2 regions of the Massilia sp. PAMC28688 genome follow, and region 1 is predicted to be linked to the other one. Evidence: riboswitches for the same ligand, from Rfam matches in the RefSeq annotation. Region 1 holds a riboswitch; the other holds the start of a gene.

What was found. A riboswitch is a leader RNA that binds a small molecule or an ion and turns the genes downstream of it on or off. The one in region 1 is predicted to bind cobalamin.
Region 2: another riboswitch for cobalamin. It lies ahead of KY495_RS05095 (TonB-dependent siderophore receptor); the one in region 1 lies ahead of KY495_RS02050 (TonB-dependent receptor).

The regions. Positions count from the first base shown of each region.
Region 1 covers NZ_CP080378.1:472,726-481,222, forward strand. Annotated here, with positions in the region: gene KY495_RS02030 (ATP-binding protein) at 1-882, shown strand, start outside; gene KY495_RS02035 (hypothetical protein) at 916-1,230, opposite strand; gene KY495_RS02040 (thiol:disulfide interchange protein DsbA/DsbL) at 1,227-1,949, opposite strand; gene KY495_RS02045 (cobalamin-binding protein) at 2,104-2,988, opposite strand; gene KY495_RS02050 (TonB-dependent receptor) at 2,985-4,919, opposite strand; cobalamin riboswitch at 4,996-5,163, opposite strand; gene KY495_RS02055 (M1 family metallopeptidase) at 5,291-7,510, shown strand; gene KY495_RS02060 (hypothetical protein) at 7,507-8,388, shown strand; gene KY495_RS02065 (nitronate monooxygenase family protein) at 8,430-8,497, opposite strand, start outside.
Region 2 covers NZ_CP080378.1:1,148,172-1,156,668, forward strand. Annotated here, with positions in the region: gene KY495_RS05070 (DUF3482 domain-containing protein) at 1-286, opposite strand, end outside; gene KY495_RS05075 (DUF2868 domain-containing protein) at 283-1,722, opposite strand; gene cobT (nicotinate-nucleotide--dimethylbenzimidazole phosphoribosyltransferase) at 1,865-2,899, shown strand; gene KY495_RS05085 (adenosylcobinamide-GDP ribazoletransferase) at 2,902-3,669, shown strand; gene KY495_RS05090 (histidine phosphatase family protein) at 3,671-4,210, shown strand; cobalamin riboswitch at 4,205-4,424, shown strand; gene KY495_RS05095 (TonB-dependent siderophore receptor) at 4,560-6,419, shown strand; gene KY495_RS05100 (iron ABC transporter permease) at 6,430-7,455, shown strand; gene KY495_RS05105 (ABC transporter ATP-binding protein) at 7,452-8,225, shown strand; gene cobO (cob(I)yrinic acid a,c-diamide adenosyltransferase) at 8,222-8,497, shown strand, end outside.

The sequences.
Region 1 (8,497 bases):
GCAGTACGCTATGTGATCGTGGCGCTGGCGCTGCTCATTCCCATCGCGCTGTGGTCGCGCACGCACTGGACCGGGCTGCAGCAGCTCTCGCGCGTGGCCGACGAAGTGGGCGCGGGACAGCTGTCGGCGCGCGCCCACATGCCGCCCAGCGCCAGCATTTATCCGCTGGCCGAACGCATCAATCACATGGCCGGGCGCATCGAAAGCCTGCTGGGCGCACAGCGCAACCTGATCCATTCGGTGTCGCACGAACTGCGCACCCCGATCGCACGCCTCGAATTCGCGCTTGAACTGCTGCGCTCGGCATCGGACGATCCCGCCCTCGAGCAGCGCATCGCGGCCATGGAAGGCGATGTGGCCGAGTTGAATGGCCTGGTCAACGAGCTGCTCAATATGATCAAGCTCGACAGCGGCACGGCACTGCAGCTGAGCACCGTGCCGCTGCGCGCGCTGCTGCAAGGCTGCGTGGACGCGCTGCCGCCTTCAGCGTGCGCCTTGCAGGTGGACCTGCAGGCGGCCGACGCCACGGTGCAGGCCGACCCGCGCCTGCTGGCGCGCGCGATCGGCAACCTGCTGCGCAATGCGCAAAAGTATTGCGAGGGGCAAATTGGCCTGTCGGCCCGCGCGGGCAGCACGGTGCAGATCATGGTGGACGACAATGGCCCCGGCATTCCGGCCGATCAGCACGCGCGCGTGTTCGAACCGTTTTACAGGCTCGACCGCAGCCGGGACCGCGCCACGGGCGGCTTCGGGCTGGGCTTGTCGATTGCGCACAAGGCAGTGGCCTTGCATGGGGGAACGATACGGATTGAAGCGTCCCCGCTGGGAGGCGCCCGTTTTGTGATCAGCCTGCCCGCGCGTGCGGACAGGCCGGCAAGCTGACCCGCTACAGCCCCGCTGGCGGCCGGCCTGAACTCAGCTGGCGCCACGCTTGAGGTGGGTCATGGCAAACCACAGGTGCTCCCACCAGTTCTCGCGCGAATTGACAGTCTGCATGCAGACCATGTCGATTTCGCCCTTGAACACGGGGTCGGCGCACTGCTTTTGCATCAGCGCATGGCGCTGGTTTTCAGCGTTGACAAGCGCGATGGCCAGCCACAGCACCAGACCGAACATGAGCACGGCAATGGTCCATGCCACATGGTTGACGTAGCTGGTTTCAAACAGATCTTCTTCGACGGGCATGGACCCGTCGTAGATTTTCAGTATCTCTTTCTCGGTATCGCTCATTTCGCTTTTGCATCAACTTTGGCGCCGGCCTTGGCTGGCGCTGCTGCATTGTTCAGATAACCTTTTTCCTTGGCCACGCGCATGGCCAGCGATTCGATGGTGGTCATCATGGCAGCCGCGATCTGGTTGTTGGGAATCTGCGGATTGGACTTTTGCACGGTATCGGCAGAGACCACGTAGCGGCCATCGACCACAAACATGGGCGTGCTGTTGATGTTGTAGCTGGCAGCGATCTGCGGCAGGCGGCGCAGCTTGGTGATCACGCCGAACGAATTCCACGCTTCCGTGAACTTGGCCTTGTCCAGACCGCTCTTGACTGCCCATTCCATGATGGCATCTTCCTTCATGAGGCGCTGACGCTCGATGTGGAAGGCGCGAAAGACACGGGGACCGTATTCTTCTGCCTTGCCCATCGCTTCGAGCGTGAGGTGCAGGCGCGCTTCAGGGTCCGTCGGGCCCTGGAACGGGAAAGGAATGCGCTTGAACGTCACGTTGTCGGCTGTCTTTTTGACCAGGGCGTGCACATAAGGTTCCATCATGTTGCAGCCCGGGCAGTGATAAGCAAAGAACTCGATGACTTCCACTTTCTTGCCCACCGGTACGGCCTGTGGCGTTGGCAGGGTCGTGTATTCCGCACCGTTCCTGGGATCGGTAGGGGAAGCCATGGCCGAGGTGGCGATGAGGGCGGCGGCAGCAATTGCGAAACGAATGGAGCGCATAAGTATCCTTCTTGGTAAATGAGGCGAACGACGCGAGATTAACACTTTTTCCGGTCAGCTCTTGGCTGGCGGACACAATTTTGCACTTAGTTACGATAGTTACGTGATTCCCAGTGCCGCTGCATTCGAGCGGCCTTGACTGTTTAACGCAGGGCTAGGGTCTTCGTTGACGCGCCAGTTCCAGTTTCTCGCACAGGGCGGCTACCCCCTGCACCATCCGCGGACCGGCGCGCGCCAGCAGTCCGCCTTTCAAGGTGAACAAGTTCTGGCGCTTGACCGCCAGCATGCCCTGGTAAGGACGCCAGATGTTCAGGCCGGCGTCCGATTCCTCGCCCCGGTCGCCGGCAAAGATGACTTCCGGGTCTTGCTCGATGACCGCTTCAATGCTGACCGCCGGCGCCGTCACCTGCAGGTGGCCGAACACATTGACGCCGCCGCACAGGCGCATGGCGTCGCTCACGATCTGGGTGCCATTGAGGGTGTAGAGAGGCTTGTCCCAGATCTGGTAGAACATGCGCACCGGCGGGCGCTTGGCGTAGCGCGCACTGAGCGCGGCCAGCTCGGCGCGAAATGCCGCGCTGGCTGCCTGCGCCTGCCGTTCGGTCCCCATCAGCTGTCCCAGCCGCGCCACCGTCTCGCCTATCTGCGCCATCTTGCGCGGGTCACTGAAAAACATGGGAATGCCAAGTGACTTGAGCTGTGCCAGCTGGCGCTCGGTGTTGCCGCCCTGCCAGACCACCAGCAGATCCGGCTTGAGGGCCAGCACCCGCTCCATATCGAGCTGGCTGCTGCTGCCCACCAGCGGAAGCGACCTGGCCTGCTCGGGATAATCGCTGTAGTTCATGACCCCGACCACGCGCGCGCCGCCGCCGGCGGCAAACAGCATTTCCGTCACATGCGGCGCCATGGAGATGACGCGCTGGGCCGGCCGCGCCAGCGTCACCCGCTTGCCGGTGTCGTCCACCACCGTCACGGCAGCATGGGCCGGCACCGGCGCCAGTACGGCGGCCACCAGCAGTGGCCAGAGATGCCGGCTCATTTGAAGTCGTACCGCGCCGACAGCCTGACCTGGCGCCCGTCGCCCGGATAGATGGCGCCGCGGCACAGGAAGGCCTGGCTGAAGTGCTGCCTGTCGGCCAGGTTGGTACCGGCCAGCGCGAACTCCCACTGCCCCACCGTCCTGGCGTAGCGCGCGTCAAGCGTCACGTAGGACGGGATGCGCGCGCCGCAGCTGTTGGTGAAGTCGCCGCCATAGCGCTGGCTGTCCACCCACTGCGCGCCGGCGTCGGCACTGTGGCCGTTACCAGGCGCCCACGACAGGCGCGCCGTGACGACGTTTTTCGGTACCAGCACCATCTCACGCCCGGCGTTGGCGCCCTCGATGAAGCGCGCCCGCACATGCTGCAGCTGCGTGGTCAGTGCCAGCGCCGGCGTGAGCAGCTTGCGCGCCTCCAGCTCCACCCCGCGCCGCTCGGTGGGTGCCAGGTTGGTATTGGCGCCAAAGTCGCCCAGGGTCGGATCGTAGAAGATTTCGTCAGTGAGGCGATGGCGGAAGAACCGCAGCGTGGCGCCAAGGGCGGGCGCGCCGAGCCGCGCTCCGGCTTCGAGGTCGCGCGACGTCTGGATGCGCAGCGCACCGGCCTGGCGAAAGCCGTTTTCGTCGGCCGTGGGCAGGCGGAAGCTGCGGCCCGTCTTGAGGTACAGGTTCACGCCTTGGACGGCATCGGCACTGCCCTGCACTTCCCACGCGTTCTGGTCCTGCCTGCCGTTGTCATCAAAGGGGGCGCTGCGCTCGACCAGCTCGCGCCGGGCGCCGATCGCCAGGCGCGCATTGCGTGGGCCGTCAAGGCGCGCTTCGTTGCGCAGGTACACGGCGCGCGACTTTTGCGCGTCGCGGGCGGAGTAGCCTGCAGCTGCGGCCAGGCGCGTCCAGCGCACCAGGTCAATGCCGGCCACCAGCTCATTGAGCACGCTGCCCGTTTGCGCCAGATGGCGCAGGCGCGGCGAAAACTGGGTCTGGCGCGTGTCGTAGGTGAGCCGGGAGGCGGAATCGCCAAAATAATAGGTGGAGCTGGTGGTCTTGTCGCGGCGCGACAGTTCAGCGGCCAGGTCGAGGGTGCCGAAGCGATGCTCCACAAAAGCGCTGATCCGGTCCGCGTCGAGCGAACCGGTATCACGCGGGGTGCTGTCATCACGCGGATTGGTCTCGAACTGGGCCAGCGACAGCGATCCTGCAAACTGCGCATCCTGGCGCGCGGAATCGACGCGCAGGCCGGTGCGGCCGGCCTTGTACTGCCACTGCGCGCCGCCGCTGAAAGTGCTCTGGTCAAATTCGTTGTGATCGCGGTAGTTGTCGGTCCTCTGGGCGCCCACGGCGGCGTCAAGCGCAAAGCTGTTCCACGCAGTTGACAGCGTGGCACGCGCATCGGCCAGGCCAAACTGGCCCGCCTCGGCGCGCAGGCTGGCGCGCGTGGTGTTTGCCGCCGGACGCCTGGTGACGATCTGGATCACGCCGCCGGTGGCACCGCCGCCAAAGAGCACGCTGGAGCCGCCGCGCACGATCTCGATGCGCTCCACCGTTTCGATCGGAATGGTCGACAGCACGGCGCCGCCCAGATCATTTTCCGACAGGCGCACGCCGTCAAGCATCACCACCAGGTTCTGGCTGCTGTTTTCGCCAAAGCCGCGCAGGTCGAGCGTGAAGTCGGATGAGCCGTCCAGGCTCTGGCGCCCGTACACGCCGCCGATCTTGCGGATCGCCTGGTTGACATCGGAGGCGCCGGCACGGCGGATGTCGTCCGCGGTGATCACGCTGGCGCTGATCGGCAGCAGCGAGGGATCGCTGGCAAAGCGCGCACCCAGCACGTCGATGCGCGGCAGGGTTTGCAGGGAAGGCTGGGCCAGGGCGAAGGCAGGGGAGAAGGCAAACGCACACGCGATGGCGCGGCGCAGAACGACGGAAGAATGCATGCTGTCTTTTCGAGTGTAAGTACCGGGCCGGCGTCCCCGCAAGCCCGGTGCAACGGAAGGCGGCGTTCGTGCGAACGGCCGCTTCCACCTGTCTGGCCGGTATCCGGGCTGGCAAGCAAGGCGGCATGGCCGCTGCCTGTTGACCGTTGCGGGGGCAGCACACCTATGTGTTTCCCGGCTCGTCTTTCAACGGCGCCTGGGCGTAAACAACCCGCCGGCCGGCGCCAGAACGCGGACATTATAAACGGACCGGTACCGCCTTCCTGCCCCTCTGGCGCCCGGAATATGCATTCCGTCGCATTTATTAGCTATTTGAAACCCTTGTGGATATAGTACGCATCACAAAAACAGCGATATCGAGGGAGTCCCGTATGGCAGCAAACAGATTGAGGTCCGCGCTCAGCATTTTCGCGCTCACCGCCCTGGTGGCGGCGAGCGCCTACCACGAACAGATCATGGCGCAGGTCAGCGCCGTCACCATCAACAAGATCGAGCAGCCGTTCACCGAAGGCGATATCGCCCTGGCCGATCCGCACGCCGGCGCCGTGACCGTGCCGAGTGCACCCGACGCCTGGGGCGGTCCGCGCACTGGCAACGAGGCAACGCTCTCGGACCGCGTGGTCAACTACGAAATCGACGCCACGCTCGATCCGGTCAGGCACACGGTGGAAGGCAAGCAGAAGCTCACCTGGCGTAACCGCAGCAACGTCGAGGTGCGCAGCGTCTACCTGCACCTGTACATGAACGCATTCGAGAGCAGCAACAGCACCTTCTTTACCGAGGCACGCCACAACCAGATGGGCTTTCGCAGCGATGTCGGCACCAAGGAAGGCGAATGGGGCCACATCGAACTGCGCAAGGTGTCGCAGGGCGGCGCCAAAGTGAGCTGGTCGTTCGTCCATCCCGACAATGGTCCGGAAACCGACCACACCGTGGTGCGCTTCGACCTGCCCGTGCCGGTGGCCGCGGGCGCCTCGACCGTCCTCGATATCGACTTCCTGACGCAGCTGCCGCGCGTGGTCGCCCGTACCGGCTACTTCGGCAGCTTCCACCTGGTGGCGCAGTGGTTCCCCAAGATCGGCGTGCTGGAACTGCCTGGCGAACGCGGTGCCACGGCGCCGCGCTGGAACGTGCATGAACACCACCAGCAGTCCGAGTTCTACGCCGACTTCGGCAACTACGACATCAGGATCACCGCGCCCAAAGACTATACCGTGGGCGCCACCGGCGAACTGCAGGGCGCACCGGTGGAAAAGGATGGCAAGCTGACCCACCACTACGTGCAGGGCGACGTTCACGACTTCGCCTGGACTGCGGACAATCGCACGGCCAAGCCGATCAAGGACACCTGGAGCGGCCCTGGCAGCGCGCAGGTCGCCATCACGGTGCTGTACCCGCCCGAGATGAAGGCCAGCGCCGACACCGCGCTGGTGGCGGCCAAGGATTCGCTGGCCTACTTTTCCCGCACCCTCGGCCCTTATCCGTACAAGACGCTGACCATCGTGGTCCCGCCGCACAATGCGGCCGAAGCGGGCGGCATGGAATACCCGACCTTTTTCACGGTGGAGGGCAATACCCATACCGACGAAGGCACGCTGGATAAATACATGACCGAATTTGTGACCATCCACGAATTTGGCCACGGCTACTTCTACGGCATCCTGGCCTCGAACGAGCAGGAAGAGCCGATGCTCGACGAAGGCTTGAACGAATACTGGAACCACCGCATGCTGCGCGAGCGCAAGCAGGACATCCACGTGAGCACGCGCTTCATGAAGGCGATCGGCATCACGCCGACCGTCAAGGGGTTCGACCTGGAGCGCACCGCCTCGCCGCGCGAGGAGCCGGCCGATCCGCTGGGACAAAATGCCTATGACCGGCTGCAGGGCGTCGGTCCCGTGTACGTGCGCACCGCCACCATGATGCGCGACCTGGAAGAGCGCGTGGGCAAGGAGAACATGGAACGCGCCTTCAAGGAATACTACAGGCGCTGGAAGTTCCGCCACCCCAGCACCGCCGATCTGCGCGAAACGCTGGCCGAGGTGACCGGACAGCGCGAAGCCGTCGAGCAGGTCTTCGCCCAGCAGGTGTACGCGACCGGCAAGGTCGATGACCGCGTCGACAGATTTTCCAGCGAAGAAGTGCTGCCCCAGGTGGGCACGGAACAGGTGCAGGGCAAGTGGGTGGAATTGAACAAGGAGGCCGTCGAGAAGCGCATTGACGCTGAGCGCAAGGCATGGGAAAAGGCCAATCCAAAGGCGAAGGAAGGCACGGGCCCCTTCCCGTTTCGCACCAGTGTCACGCTGCGCCGGCGCGGCGTGCCGGTGCCGCAGACGATCCTGGTCAAGTTCGCCGACGGCACCAGCGAGACCGTCAAATGGGACAACCAGGAGCGGTGGGCGCGCTTTAGCTGGGTGCGTCCGGCCAAGGCGGTGTCAGTGGAACTGGACCCGCAGCGCATGCACTACCTCGATGTCAGCAAGCTCGATGACAGCCGCACACTCAAGGCAAACAGCGATGCGTCGCGCCGCTGGACGGGCGACCTGTCCGCCTTTGTCAGCATTCTTCTCTCCCTGATTGCGAACGTATGATGAACCAGACCAGTACCTTTACCTTTGCCGCCGTTCCGCGCGCGGCCCGTGCCGCCCTTCAGTGGCGCCTGTTGCTGCTGTGGGTGCTGCTCATGCTCATACCGACGGCGATCCTGGCCATGCCGCTGTGGACCGTGATGTCCACGGGCCTGGATCACTCGGTCCACGCCGCCGCCTTTGCCAGGCAGCTCGACATGACAGTGTTTGCCGACCTGATGGCCATGCACGGCAAGCATGCCGAAGCCTTCAACCTGGCCACGATGCTCGCGCTGGCCACTACCTTGCTGCTCTCGCCCCTGCTCACCGGGATGGCCGCCACCGCGTCGCGCGCGCCGGCTACGCCAGGCATGCGCGACCTGATCGCCGGTGGCCTGCGCGAATACCCGCGCATGCTGCGCATGCTGGTATGGTCGGTGGTGCCGCTGGGCCTGGCCGTCGCCATCGGCGGGGCCGCCATGGACGCGGCCGGGGAGCAACTGGACAAGGCGATCGTCGCCTCCGACGTGGACCTGATCAATTACGCGGCCATCGCCGTGGCGGTGCTGCTGTTTGCATTCGCTCATGCGACCCTGGACGCCGGGCGCGCTGCACTGACGATCGAGCGCCGCCGCACCTCCGCCGTCAAGGCCTGGTGGTCGGGGCTGAAGATGGTCGTGCGCCGCCCCGTGGCAAGCCTGGGCGTGTACTTTGCGATCAGCATCGTGGGCCTGGCCATCGCAGCGGCACTGACCGTGGCGCGCATCAACGTGGCAGGCTGGAACCTGGGCCTGTTCATCGCGGCGCTCTTGCTGGTGCAGCTGACGGTCGCGGTCCTGGCGTGGATGCGCAGCGCGCGCCTGTTTGCCATGGTGGAGCTGGCACGGTCCCAGAAAGTATAGCCGGCGGCGGCGTGGCCGGCGCTCGCCCTTGCCGGCTCCGTTCAAGCCACCCCGCGCCTGGTCTGGAAGATTGCATTTGTCTCCTCCACCAGCGCGGCCATCAGGGCGC
Region 2 (8,497 bases), 680 kb from region 1:
GATAGCGGTCAAAGACCTCGCGCAGGAACCAGCCGATCGGGTTGCCGGCCATGGCCAGGCGCCGCAACAGCCGCACCGAGTCGCCAAAGCCCGGGGTGTCCCACAGTTCCAGCACATCGCCCTGCTCCGTGCGCAGCAGTGTGTGCGACTCGGCCAGCACCGTCACGTGGGCGGCGTCGCGCACCTCGCCCACATCCATGCCCACCAGCGTGCGGGCCAGCGTGGTCTTGCCGTTATTGGTATGCGAGATCAGCGCAAACTGAATGGTGACGGGATTGTCGTTCATGGCGCCTTCGATACGGGCAACTGGTCCACGGGACGCTGCTGCGGGTGAATAAGATTGACAACGGTGACCGGTACCTTGTGATACTGGCAGAACTGCTGCCAGTGGGCCACGCGCTCGGCCAGCCGTTCCGGCTCGCTGCGTTCGGCCAGCGACGATTCATCGAGCAAGGCCGCCACACCGCGCCGGCTGGTGCGCACCAGATGATCGAGGAAAGCGCCGTGATTTTCCTTTTCCGGCGTGGCCGCAAGATTGAACAGCACGGCGGTAACGGCAATGTCAGGATCGTCCAGCCGCACTTCCTTGAGCGATTCAATCGCTTCCTCGCCATAGGGCGAAGGTGGCCGCAGCATCACGCGCGCCTGCTCGCCAAGCAGCATGGTGGCCACCTCGGAAAGGCCGCGGTCGCGCGCCTCGTCCACGGTGAAGCTGTAGGGCAGCACGCGCAGCACGGCCGGCACGCTGACGCCAGCCTGGCCGCCCAGCTTGCGGAAATACGGCTGCTCCAGGTCCAGCGGGAAGTGCGAAGCGAGGCGGCGCGCCTTCCAGTGGGCCACGGCCGCCAGCACCAGCCGCGGCAGCACCACCAGCAGGAACAGCGTGGCGCCGTACAAGTGCACCCAGCGCGCGCCACCCGACGGCGACTGCGCCTGGGAGAAGCGCAGCGCCTCGATCTCATCGAGCGTGAAGCCTTCGAGCGGGAACAGCGCCAGGGCCGGTGCAAACATGACCGACAGGATCTGGTGTACCTGGCCGGCGTCCAGAAACGTGCTTTCCCACCCTGCGCGGTACTCCGACAAGAAGCCACGCGCGTACAGCGACAGCATGGCGCCCAGCGCAAAAAAGGCGGCCGCCAGGTGCATGGCACGGGCCATGCGCGCACGATTAAGCGGGGCACTGAGTGCGGTCCATTGCGCGGTGAATTCGGCCAGACCCGATGACAGCGCATGCGGCAGCTTGCGTGGCAGCGAAGCGCCGCGCGACGTCACCCGGCGGCTCCAGCCCGTGGAGCGCGATGGCACGAACATCCAGATCAGCAAAATGACATACACCAGCAGATTCCAGCCGATGATGGCCAATAGCGGCGCGGACAGGAGGTCGACCCGGTGCGGATCGCTGATGCGGTCAAGCCCGGCACCCAGCAGCAAGGCCACGAACGGCAGCGCCAGCGACAGACCATGCAGGCCGCTGCGGCGCGCCAGGAAGGTGGACAGGGCCGGCGTGCGTTCGCGCAGCCGCTTGAGGATCTGTTCGGAGCGCTGCTGCAGGAAGTGTTCCGACGTGACCTCCGACTTGTTTTCGGCCGCCTGCCACTGCGCCAGCTCGCGCGCACTGCGGCTGGCGTACATGCGGTCATCCTCGCTGAGCACCTCGCATTTGGAGTCCATGGTTTCAATCGCCCGGACCAGCACCACGTCCCTTGCCACCTGTTCGTTCATGTTTTTCCTGTTCTTGTATGAAACGACAATATTGAAGGTCCAATTGTGCCGCACTTTGCCCCTGCGTGGCGATACACGGCCAATCGTGGCAGGCCCTGTGCTATCTTAGCGCGCGAAAACATTGCAACCAAAACACTAGATCATGATATTTCCTGACATCGCGCCGATCGCCAACCCGGACCTGTCCGGCAAACTGCAGCACGCCATTGACGTCAAGACCAAGCCGCCCGGCAGCTTGGGGACCCTGGAAACGCTGGCGCACCAGATTGGCCTGATCCAGCAGACGGTCGACGTGCGTATTGATTCACCGGCAATCATCGTGTTCGCCGCCGACCACGGCGTGACCGAAGAAGGCATCTCCGCGTTCCCCCAGAGCGTGACCTGGCAAATGGTGGAGAACTTCCTGGCAGGGGGCGCGGCCATCAACGTCTTTGCGCGCCAGAGCGGCTGCGCGCTCCAGGTGGTGGACGCCGGCGTCAATCATGATTTCGGACCGCGCGCCGGCCTGGGCGACCGCAAGGTCGGCAAGGGCACGGCCAACTTCGCCAACGGTGCCGCCATGACGGCCTCCGAATGCGCCACAGCCCTGGCGCGCGGCGCGGAGCTGGCGCAAGCGGTACCCGGCAATGTGCTGGGATTTGGCGAAATGGGCATTGGTAATACCACTGCCGCCGCAGCGCTGATGCACAAGCTGACAGGCGTGCCGGTGGCTGACTGCGTGGGTGCCGGTACCGGCTTGTCGCGCGAGGGCGTGCTGCACAAGCAGCGCGTGATCGAGGCGGCTGCCGCACGTCACGCAGGCGTGACCGAAGCACTGGATATCCTGGCCACCTTTGGTGGCTTTGAAATCGCCATGATGGCCGGCGCCATGCTGGGCGCGGCCGCGCAGCGCAAGATTGTGCTCATCGACGGTTTTATCGTCACCAGCGCCCTGCTGGTGGCAGCCAGGCTGCAGCCGGCGATCCTGGACTATTGCGTGTTCTCGCACTGCTCGGATGAACACGGGCACCGCCGCATGCTGGCCGAACTGGAAGCGAAGCCCTTGCTCAATCTTGGCCTGCGCCTGGGCGAAGGCACCGGCTGCGCGCTGGCCGTGCCGCTGCTGCGGGCAGCGGTCAACTTCATGCGCGAAATGGCCACCTTCGAGTCGGCCCAGGTCAGCGGAAAATCGGAATAAGCATGCACCAGCTGCGCCTGTTCTTCATTGCCCTGCAGTTTTTTACGCGCATACCGATTCCACGCTGGGTGGGATTCGAGCAGGCCTGGCTGCACCACGCGTCGCGCTATTTTCCGCTGGTGGGGCTGGTCGTGGGAGCTGTGGCAGCTACCGTGTACCTGGCTGCATCGCAGCTGTGGCCGGCGCCGGTGGCCGTGCTGCTGTCCAGCGCCGCCTCGATCTACCTGACCGGTGCCTTTCACGAGGATGGCTTTGCCGACATGTGTGACGGCTTTGGCGGTGGGCTGACGCGCGAGCGCGTCTTGGAGATCATGAAGGACTCGCGCATCGGCACCTACGGCGCCGTCGGCGCTGGCCTGCTGATCGCGCTCAAATGCACGCTGCTGGCGCACCTGCCTGTAGCGGCAGCGGTGGCCGCCCTGCTGGTGGCCCACCCGCTCTCGCGCCTGGCCGCGGCAAGCCTGATCTGGCGCCTGCAGTATGCGCGCGATGACGGCAAGGCCAAACCGCTGGCGCAGGAGATGAGCAGCGCCGAATTTTCCATAGCGCTGGCGTGCGCCATGCTGCCCCTGATCGCCGCCGGCACCCTGGGCTACCTTGCGTGGGCTACCCTCGCCGCATGCGTGGCGGCGGCAGCCGTCGTAGCCGCATGGCTGGGCATCAAGTGCGTGCGCCGCATTGGCGGCTACACGGGCGACTGCCTGGGCGCCGTGCAGCAGGTGAGCGAAGTGGCGATTTACCTGTGCATCGCTGCCAGCCTGGCTGACTGAATTGGAACTGCACCTGGTCCGCCACCCGGCACCGCTGGCCGCACCGGGCATGTGCTACGGCCGCACCGACGTCGCCGTCGCGCCGGAGGATACGGCGGCCGCAGTGGCACGGCTTCGTCCCCTGCTGCCGGTGGCGCCGCTGTTCACCAGTCCCCTGCAGCGCTGCGCCATGCTTGCACACTCCCTGAGCGGCCAGGCAATCGTTGACGCGCGCCTGTCGGAGATTGATTTTGGCAGCTGGGAGATGCGCCCCTGGGACAACATCGCCCGCGACGAAGTCGATGCCTGGGCCGCCGATGTGGTGCACTACCGCCCCGGCGGCGGGGAAAGCGTGCTGCAGATGGCGCAGCGGATCGCGCACTTCCATGACGCGCTGGTGCTGCAGCGAATCGAACGCGGCACCGTCATCTGCCATGCCGGCAGCATCCGCCTGCTGGCCGCCCGCCATCGCGGCCTGGACCCGCAAGCGATGGCGCTTCATGCAGCGGCCACGCCCCATGCCATCGCCTACGGCGAGATCGTCGTGCTGCCCGGTGTATAATTGATACGTTTTGGTGCCCGCGTACGTGTCCACGTGCGCAGTTAAACGGGAAACACGACGCCAGTCATGGCCAACGTGTGCTGCCCCCGCAACGGTAAGCAAGTGTCGTGCAGTCGACGACGATCCGCCTCACACAGCCACTGTGCATTCGCATGGGAAGGCGAGGCCGGACCACTTGCCAGCCCGGATACCGGCCAGGACAGGTGGAAGTGTGCGCACGGGGATGTTCGCAACGCAGCCTGGCCGTGTCTTCGTGCCGGTCGCGCCGTTGTCTTGTCTTCAGAGCGCATTTCTGTTCAATCTGGCCCACGGGGAAGTCGGCCGGTTGCTTACTTACTGAAGATTTGCCATGACCTTTCCTGTATCACCCCGCGCGTCCATGACCGCGCTCGCGCTAGCCATCGTATCCCCCTTTGCCCAGGCCGACATGGCCTCCGCGCCCATCGATGCCATTGTCATCACCGCGTCGCGCGTCCCCCAGGCTGCAGCCGACGTGCTGAGCGACCATGTGCTGCTCTCGGCCGACGACATTGCCCGCTCGGGCGCCACCAACGTGATCGACCTTCTGCAGCAGCAGCGCGGCATCGAAGTGGCGCGCAATGGCGGGCCTGGCACCAACGCATCCGTATTCTTGCGCGGGGGCGACTCCAAGCAGACCGTGGTGCTGGTCGATGGCGTGCGTATCGGATCGTCCACCACCGGCATTGCCAACTGGAGCGCCCTGCCCCTGGCCAATATCGACCGTATCGAAATCATCTACGGCCCCCTCGCCACCATGTACGGTGCCGATGCGATTGGCGGCGTGATCCAGGTATTCACCCGCCGTGGCGCGGGCGAGCCACGCCTGGCGGCCGGCATCAGCGCAGGCAGCGAGAAACACCGCGCCATGGACGCGTCCATCCACGGCGGCACCGGCCGCATGCATTTTGCCGTCACCGCCGCGCACGATGAGGAGGAAGGATTCTCGGCCACCGTCCCAGGGCAGTTCTCGTATAACCCGGATAATGACGGCTACGCGAAAACCAGCGCCAGCGCGCAGGCGGGCTACAGGTTCGATGAGCGCCATGAAGCAGGCCTGCTGTTCATGGCAAGCCGCATGGACGCCCAATATGATGCAGGCGCCGGCAGCTTTGACGCCCGCAGCGAGCAGGAATTGAACAACGTGGCGCTGTACACGCGCCACCAGTTCACGCCGGTGTGGCAGCTGCGACTGCAGGCGGCACGTGCCGACGACAAGGCGCGCACCTTCGCCAACCCGTCTGCCACCGGTATCAGCAGCGTCGATACGCGCCAGACCCTGTACAGTGCCCAGAATGACATTGCGCTCGGCCGCGACCTGCTGCAGGTGTTGCTGGAACGCCGGGAAGAGGACGTCGTGGCCAGCTCCACGGCGGGCCTCACGCGCGGACGCACCACCAATTCGGGCGCGGTGTCGTACTCGCTCAGGCGAGGTGCGCACATTGCCACCGCCAGCGCGCGACTGGACGACAGCTCCCAGTATGGTTCGAAGAGCACGGGCGGCCTGGGCTACGGCTACCGCATCACGCCTCACCTGCGCGCCAACGCGAGCATCGGCAGCAGCTTCCGTGCGCCGACCTTCAATGAGTTGTACTTCCCGCGCTATGGGATTGCCAGCAACCGCCCTGAAACCGGGCGCAATGCGGAGGCAGGCCTGGCGTACAACGGCGGCGCAGTGGAAGCGTCGACAGTCTATTACCGCAACCGCCTCACGGACCTGCTGGTCAATGCCCCGCGCTGTCCAATCGAAGTGGCCACCCATCCCTTTGGCTGCGCCTATAACATCAACGAAGCGACGCTCTCGGGTCTTTCCATGGGTGCGCGCGCGACGCTGGGCCGGGTGGACCTGCGCGGCACGGTCGATTTCCAGAATCCGCGCGATGACACCACCGGCAAGCAGCTGGTGCGCCGTGCGCGCCGCCATGGCAACCTGTCGGCCGAATATGCGGGAGCCACTTTCTCGGTGGGCGCCTCCCTGCACGCTTCGGGCAAACGCTTCGATGACCTGGCCAATCGCACGGTGCTGGGCGGCTATGGTGTACTCAACGTGCACGCCAGCTGGCGCTTTGCCCCTGACTGGAGTGCCTTCATCCGCGCCAACAATGTCACCGGCAAGCGCTATGAACTGGCCAGGGGTTATGCTACCGCCGGATCACAGGTTTTTGCCGGCCTCCGGTACGGCACCCGTTAAGGAGTAGCGCTTGCACCCGTTCTTTCGTCGTATGCGCCACCGCGCCGCGGTGGTGATCTCTTCCCTGGCAATCCTGTCGCTGGCCAGCCTGGTGGTGGCCGGCATGACCGGATCGGTGCCGGTGCCGCTGGCCGACATGCCGGCCGCGCTGGGGGAGCTGGCGCGCGGAAGTAACGGGACGCTGGCCGCAACCCTGCTGGAACTGCGCCTGTCGCGCGCGCTGGTGGCGTTTGTGACCGGCGCGGCCCTGGCGCTGGCCGGCGTCATGATGCAGGCATTGCTGCGTAATCCCCTCGCCGATCCCTATGTACTGGGTATCTCGGCTGGCGCATCGGTGGGCGCCCTCGCCTCGCTGCTGTTCATGGCGGCGCTGTGGGTGATCGACGCGGCGGCCTTTGCGGGCGCGGTGGCGGTGTCGATGATGCTGTACCTGCTGGCGCGGCGCGACCTGCGCGGCGGCGGCGCGGCCGAAGGCGGCACTTCGCTGCTGCTGCTCACCGGCGTCATCCTGTCGTCGCTTTGCATGGCCATGGTCACATTGATGCTGTCGATTGCGCCGGAGAGCCGCCTGCGCAGCATGGTGTTCTGGATGATTGGCGACCTGGCGGGGGCGCCTCTGCGCTGGGTCCCGTGGCTTGTGCTCTTTGCCGGCATCGTCTTTGCGCTGCGTAGCGCACGCTCGCTCAATGTCCTGGCGCTGCACGCGGAAGCCGCTTCCACGCTCGGCATCAATGTCGGCGCCCTGCGCAAGGGGCTGTTTTTCTGCTCCGGACTGCTGACCGCAAGCGCGGTCACGAGCGCGGGCAGCATTGGCTTTGTGGGGCTGATCGTGCCGCATGCCTGCCGCTTTGCCTGCGGGCCGGACCACCGGGTGCTGATCCCCGCCGCCACGCTGGCAGGCGGCAGCTTCCTGGTGCTGGCCGATACCCTGGCACGCACCGTGCTGGCGCCGCAGCAGCTCCCGGTCGGCGTGGTCACGGCGCTGATCGGCGCGCCCGTATTCCTGTACCAGCTTCACAGGCTGCACCGCAAATGATCGATACCCGCAACCTGAGACTCACTGTCGGCAGCCGTACTCTGGTCGACAACCTGGACTGGCACGTGGCACCGGGCGAATGCTGGTGCGTCATTGGCCGTAACGGTGCGGGAAAGAGTACGCTCATGCGCACCCTGGCCGGCCTGCGCGATCCGGACGGCGGCACCGTGTCCATCCTGGGCAAGCCGATCGACAAGTGGCCGCTCACCGACCTGGCGCGCCAGCGTGCCTACCTGGCACAGTCGCGCAGCGATGCCTTTGCCTACAGCGCCATCGAAACGGTGTTGTCGGCCCGCCATCCCTACCACGCCAACCGCTACTGGGAAGGCAGCGACGACTATCTCGCGGCGCGCGCGGCGCTCGATTCAATGGAGGTGCTGGACCTGGCCGAGCGCGATGTGCGCACGCTCTCTGGCGGGGAGCGCCAGCGCGTGGCCATCGCGGCCATGCTGGCCCAGGATACGCCGCTGCTGCTGCTGGACGAACCGGCCAATGCCCTCGACCTGGCGCACCAGGTCAGCGTAATGCGCCTGCTCACACGCCTGTGCCGGGAACAGGGCAAGACCGCCATCATGATTGGACACGACCTGGGACACGCACACCAGGCGTCCACCCACGCCCTACTCCTGATGGGCGACGGCGAATGGCTGGCAGGACCGGCCGACGAAGTCATGTCCGCGCCCATCCTGAGCCGCTACCTGGGCCACCCGATTGAAGTCATCAGCCACGGCACGCGCCGGCTGTTTATCGCCACTGAGGAAGACGAATGAACGATATCAACGAGCGGCACCGCGTCCGCATGGAACGCAAGAAGGCCATCATCGACGCCAAGATCGCAGCGGCGGACAAGGACATTGGCATCATCATTGTCAACACCGGCAACGGCAAAGGCAAAAGTTCGAGCGGCTTCGGGATGGTGGTCCGCGCCATGGGCCACGGCATGAAGGTGGCGGTGGTGCAGTTCATCAAAGGCGCCATGTCGACTGGCGAAGAAAAATTTTTGCGGCGCTTTCCCGAGGAAGTCAGTTTCCACGCCATGGGC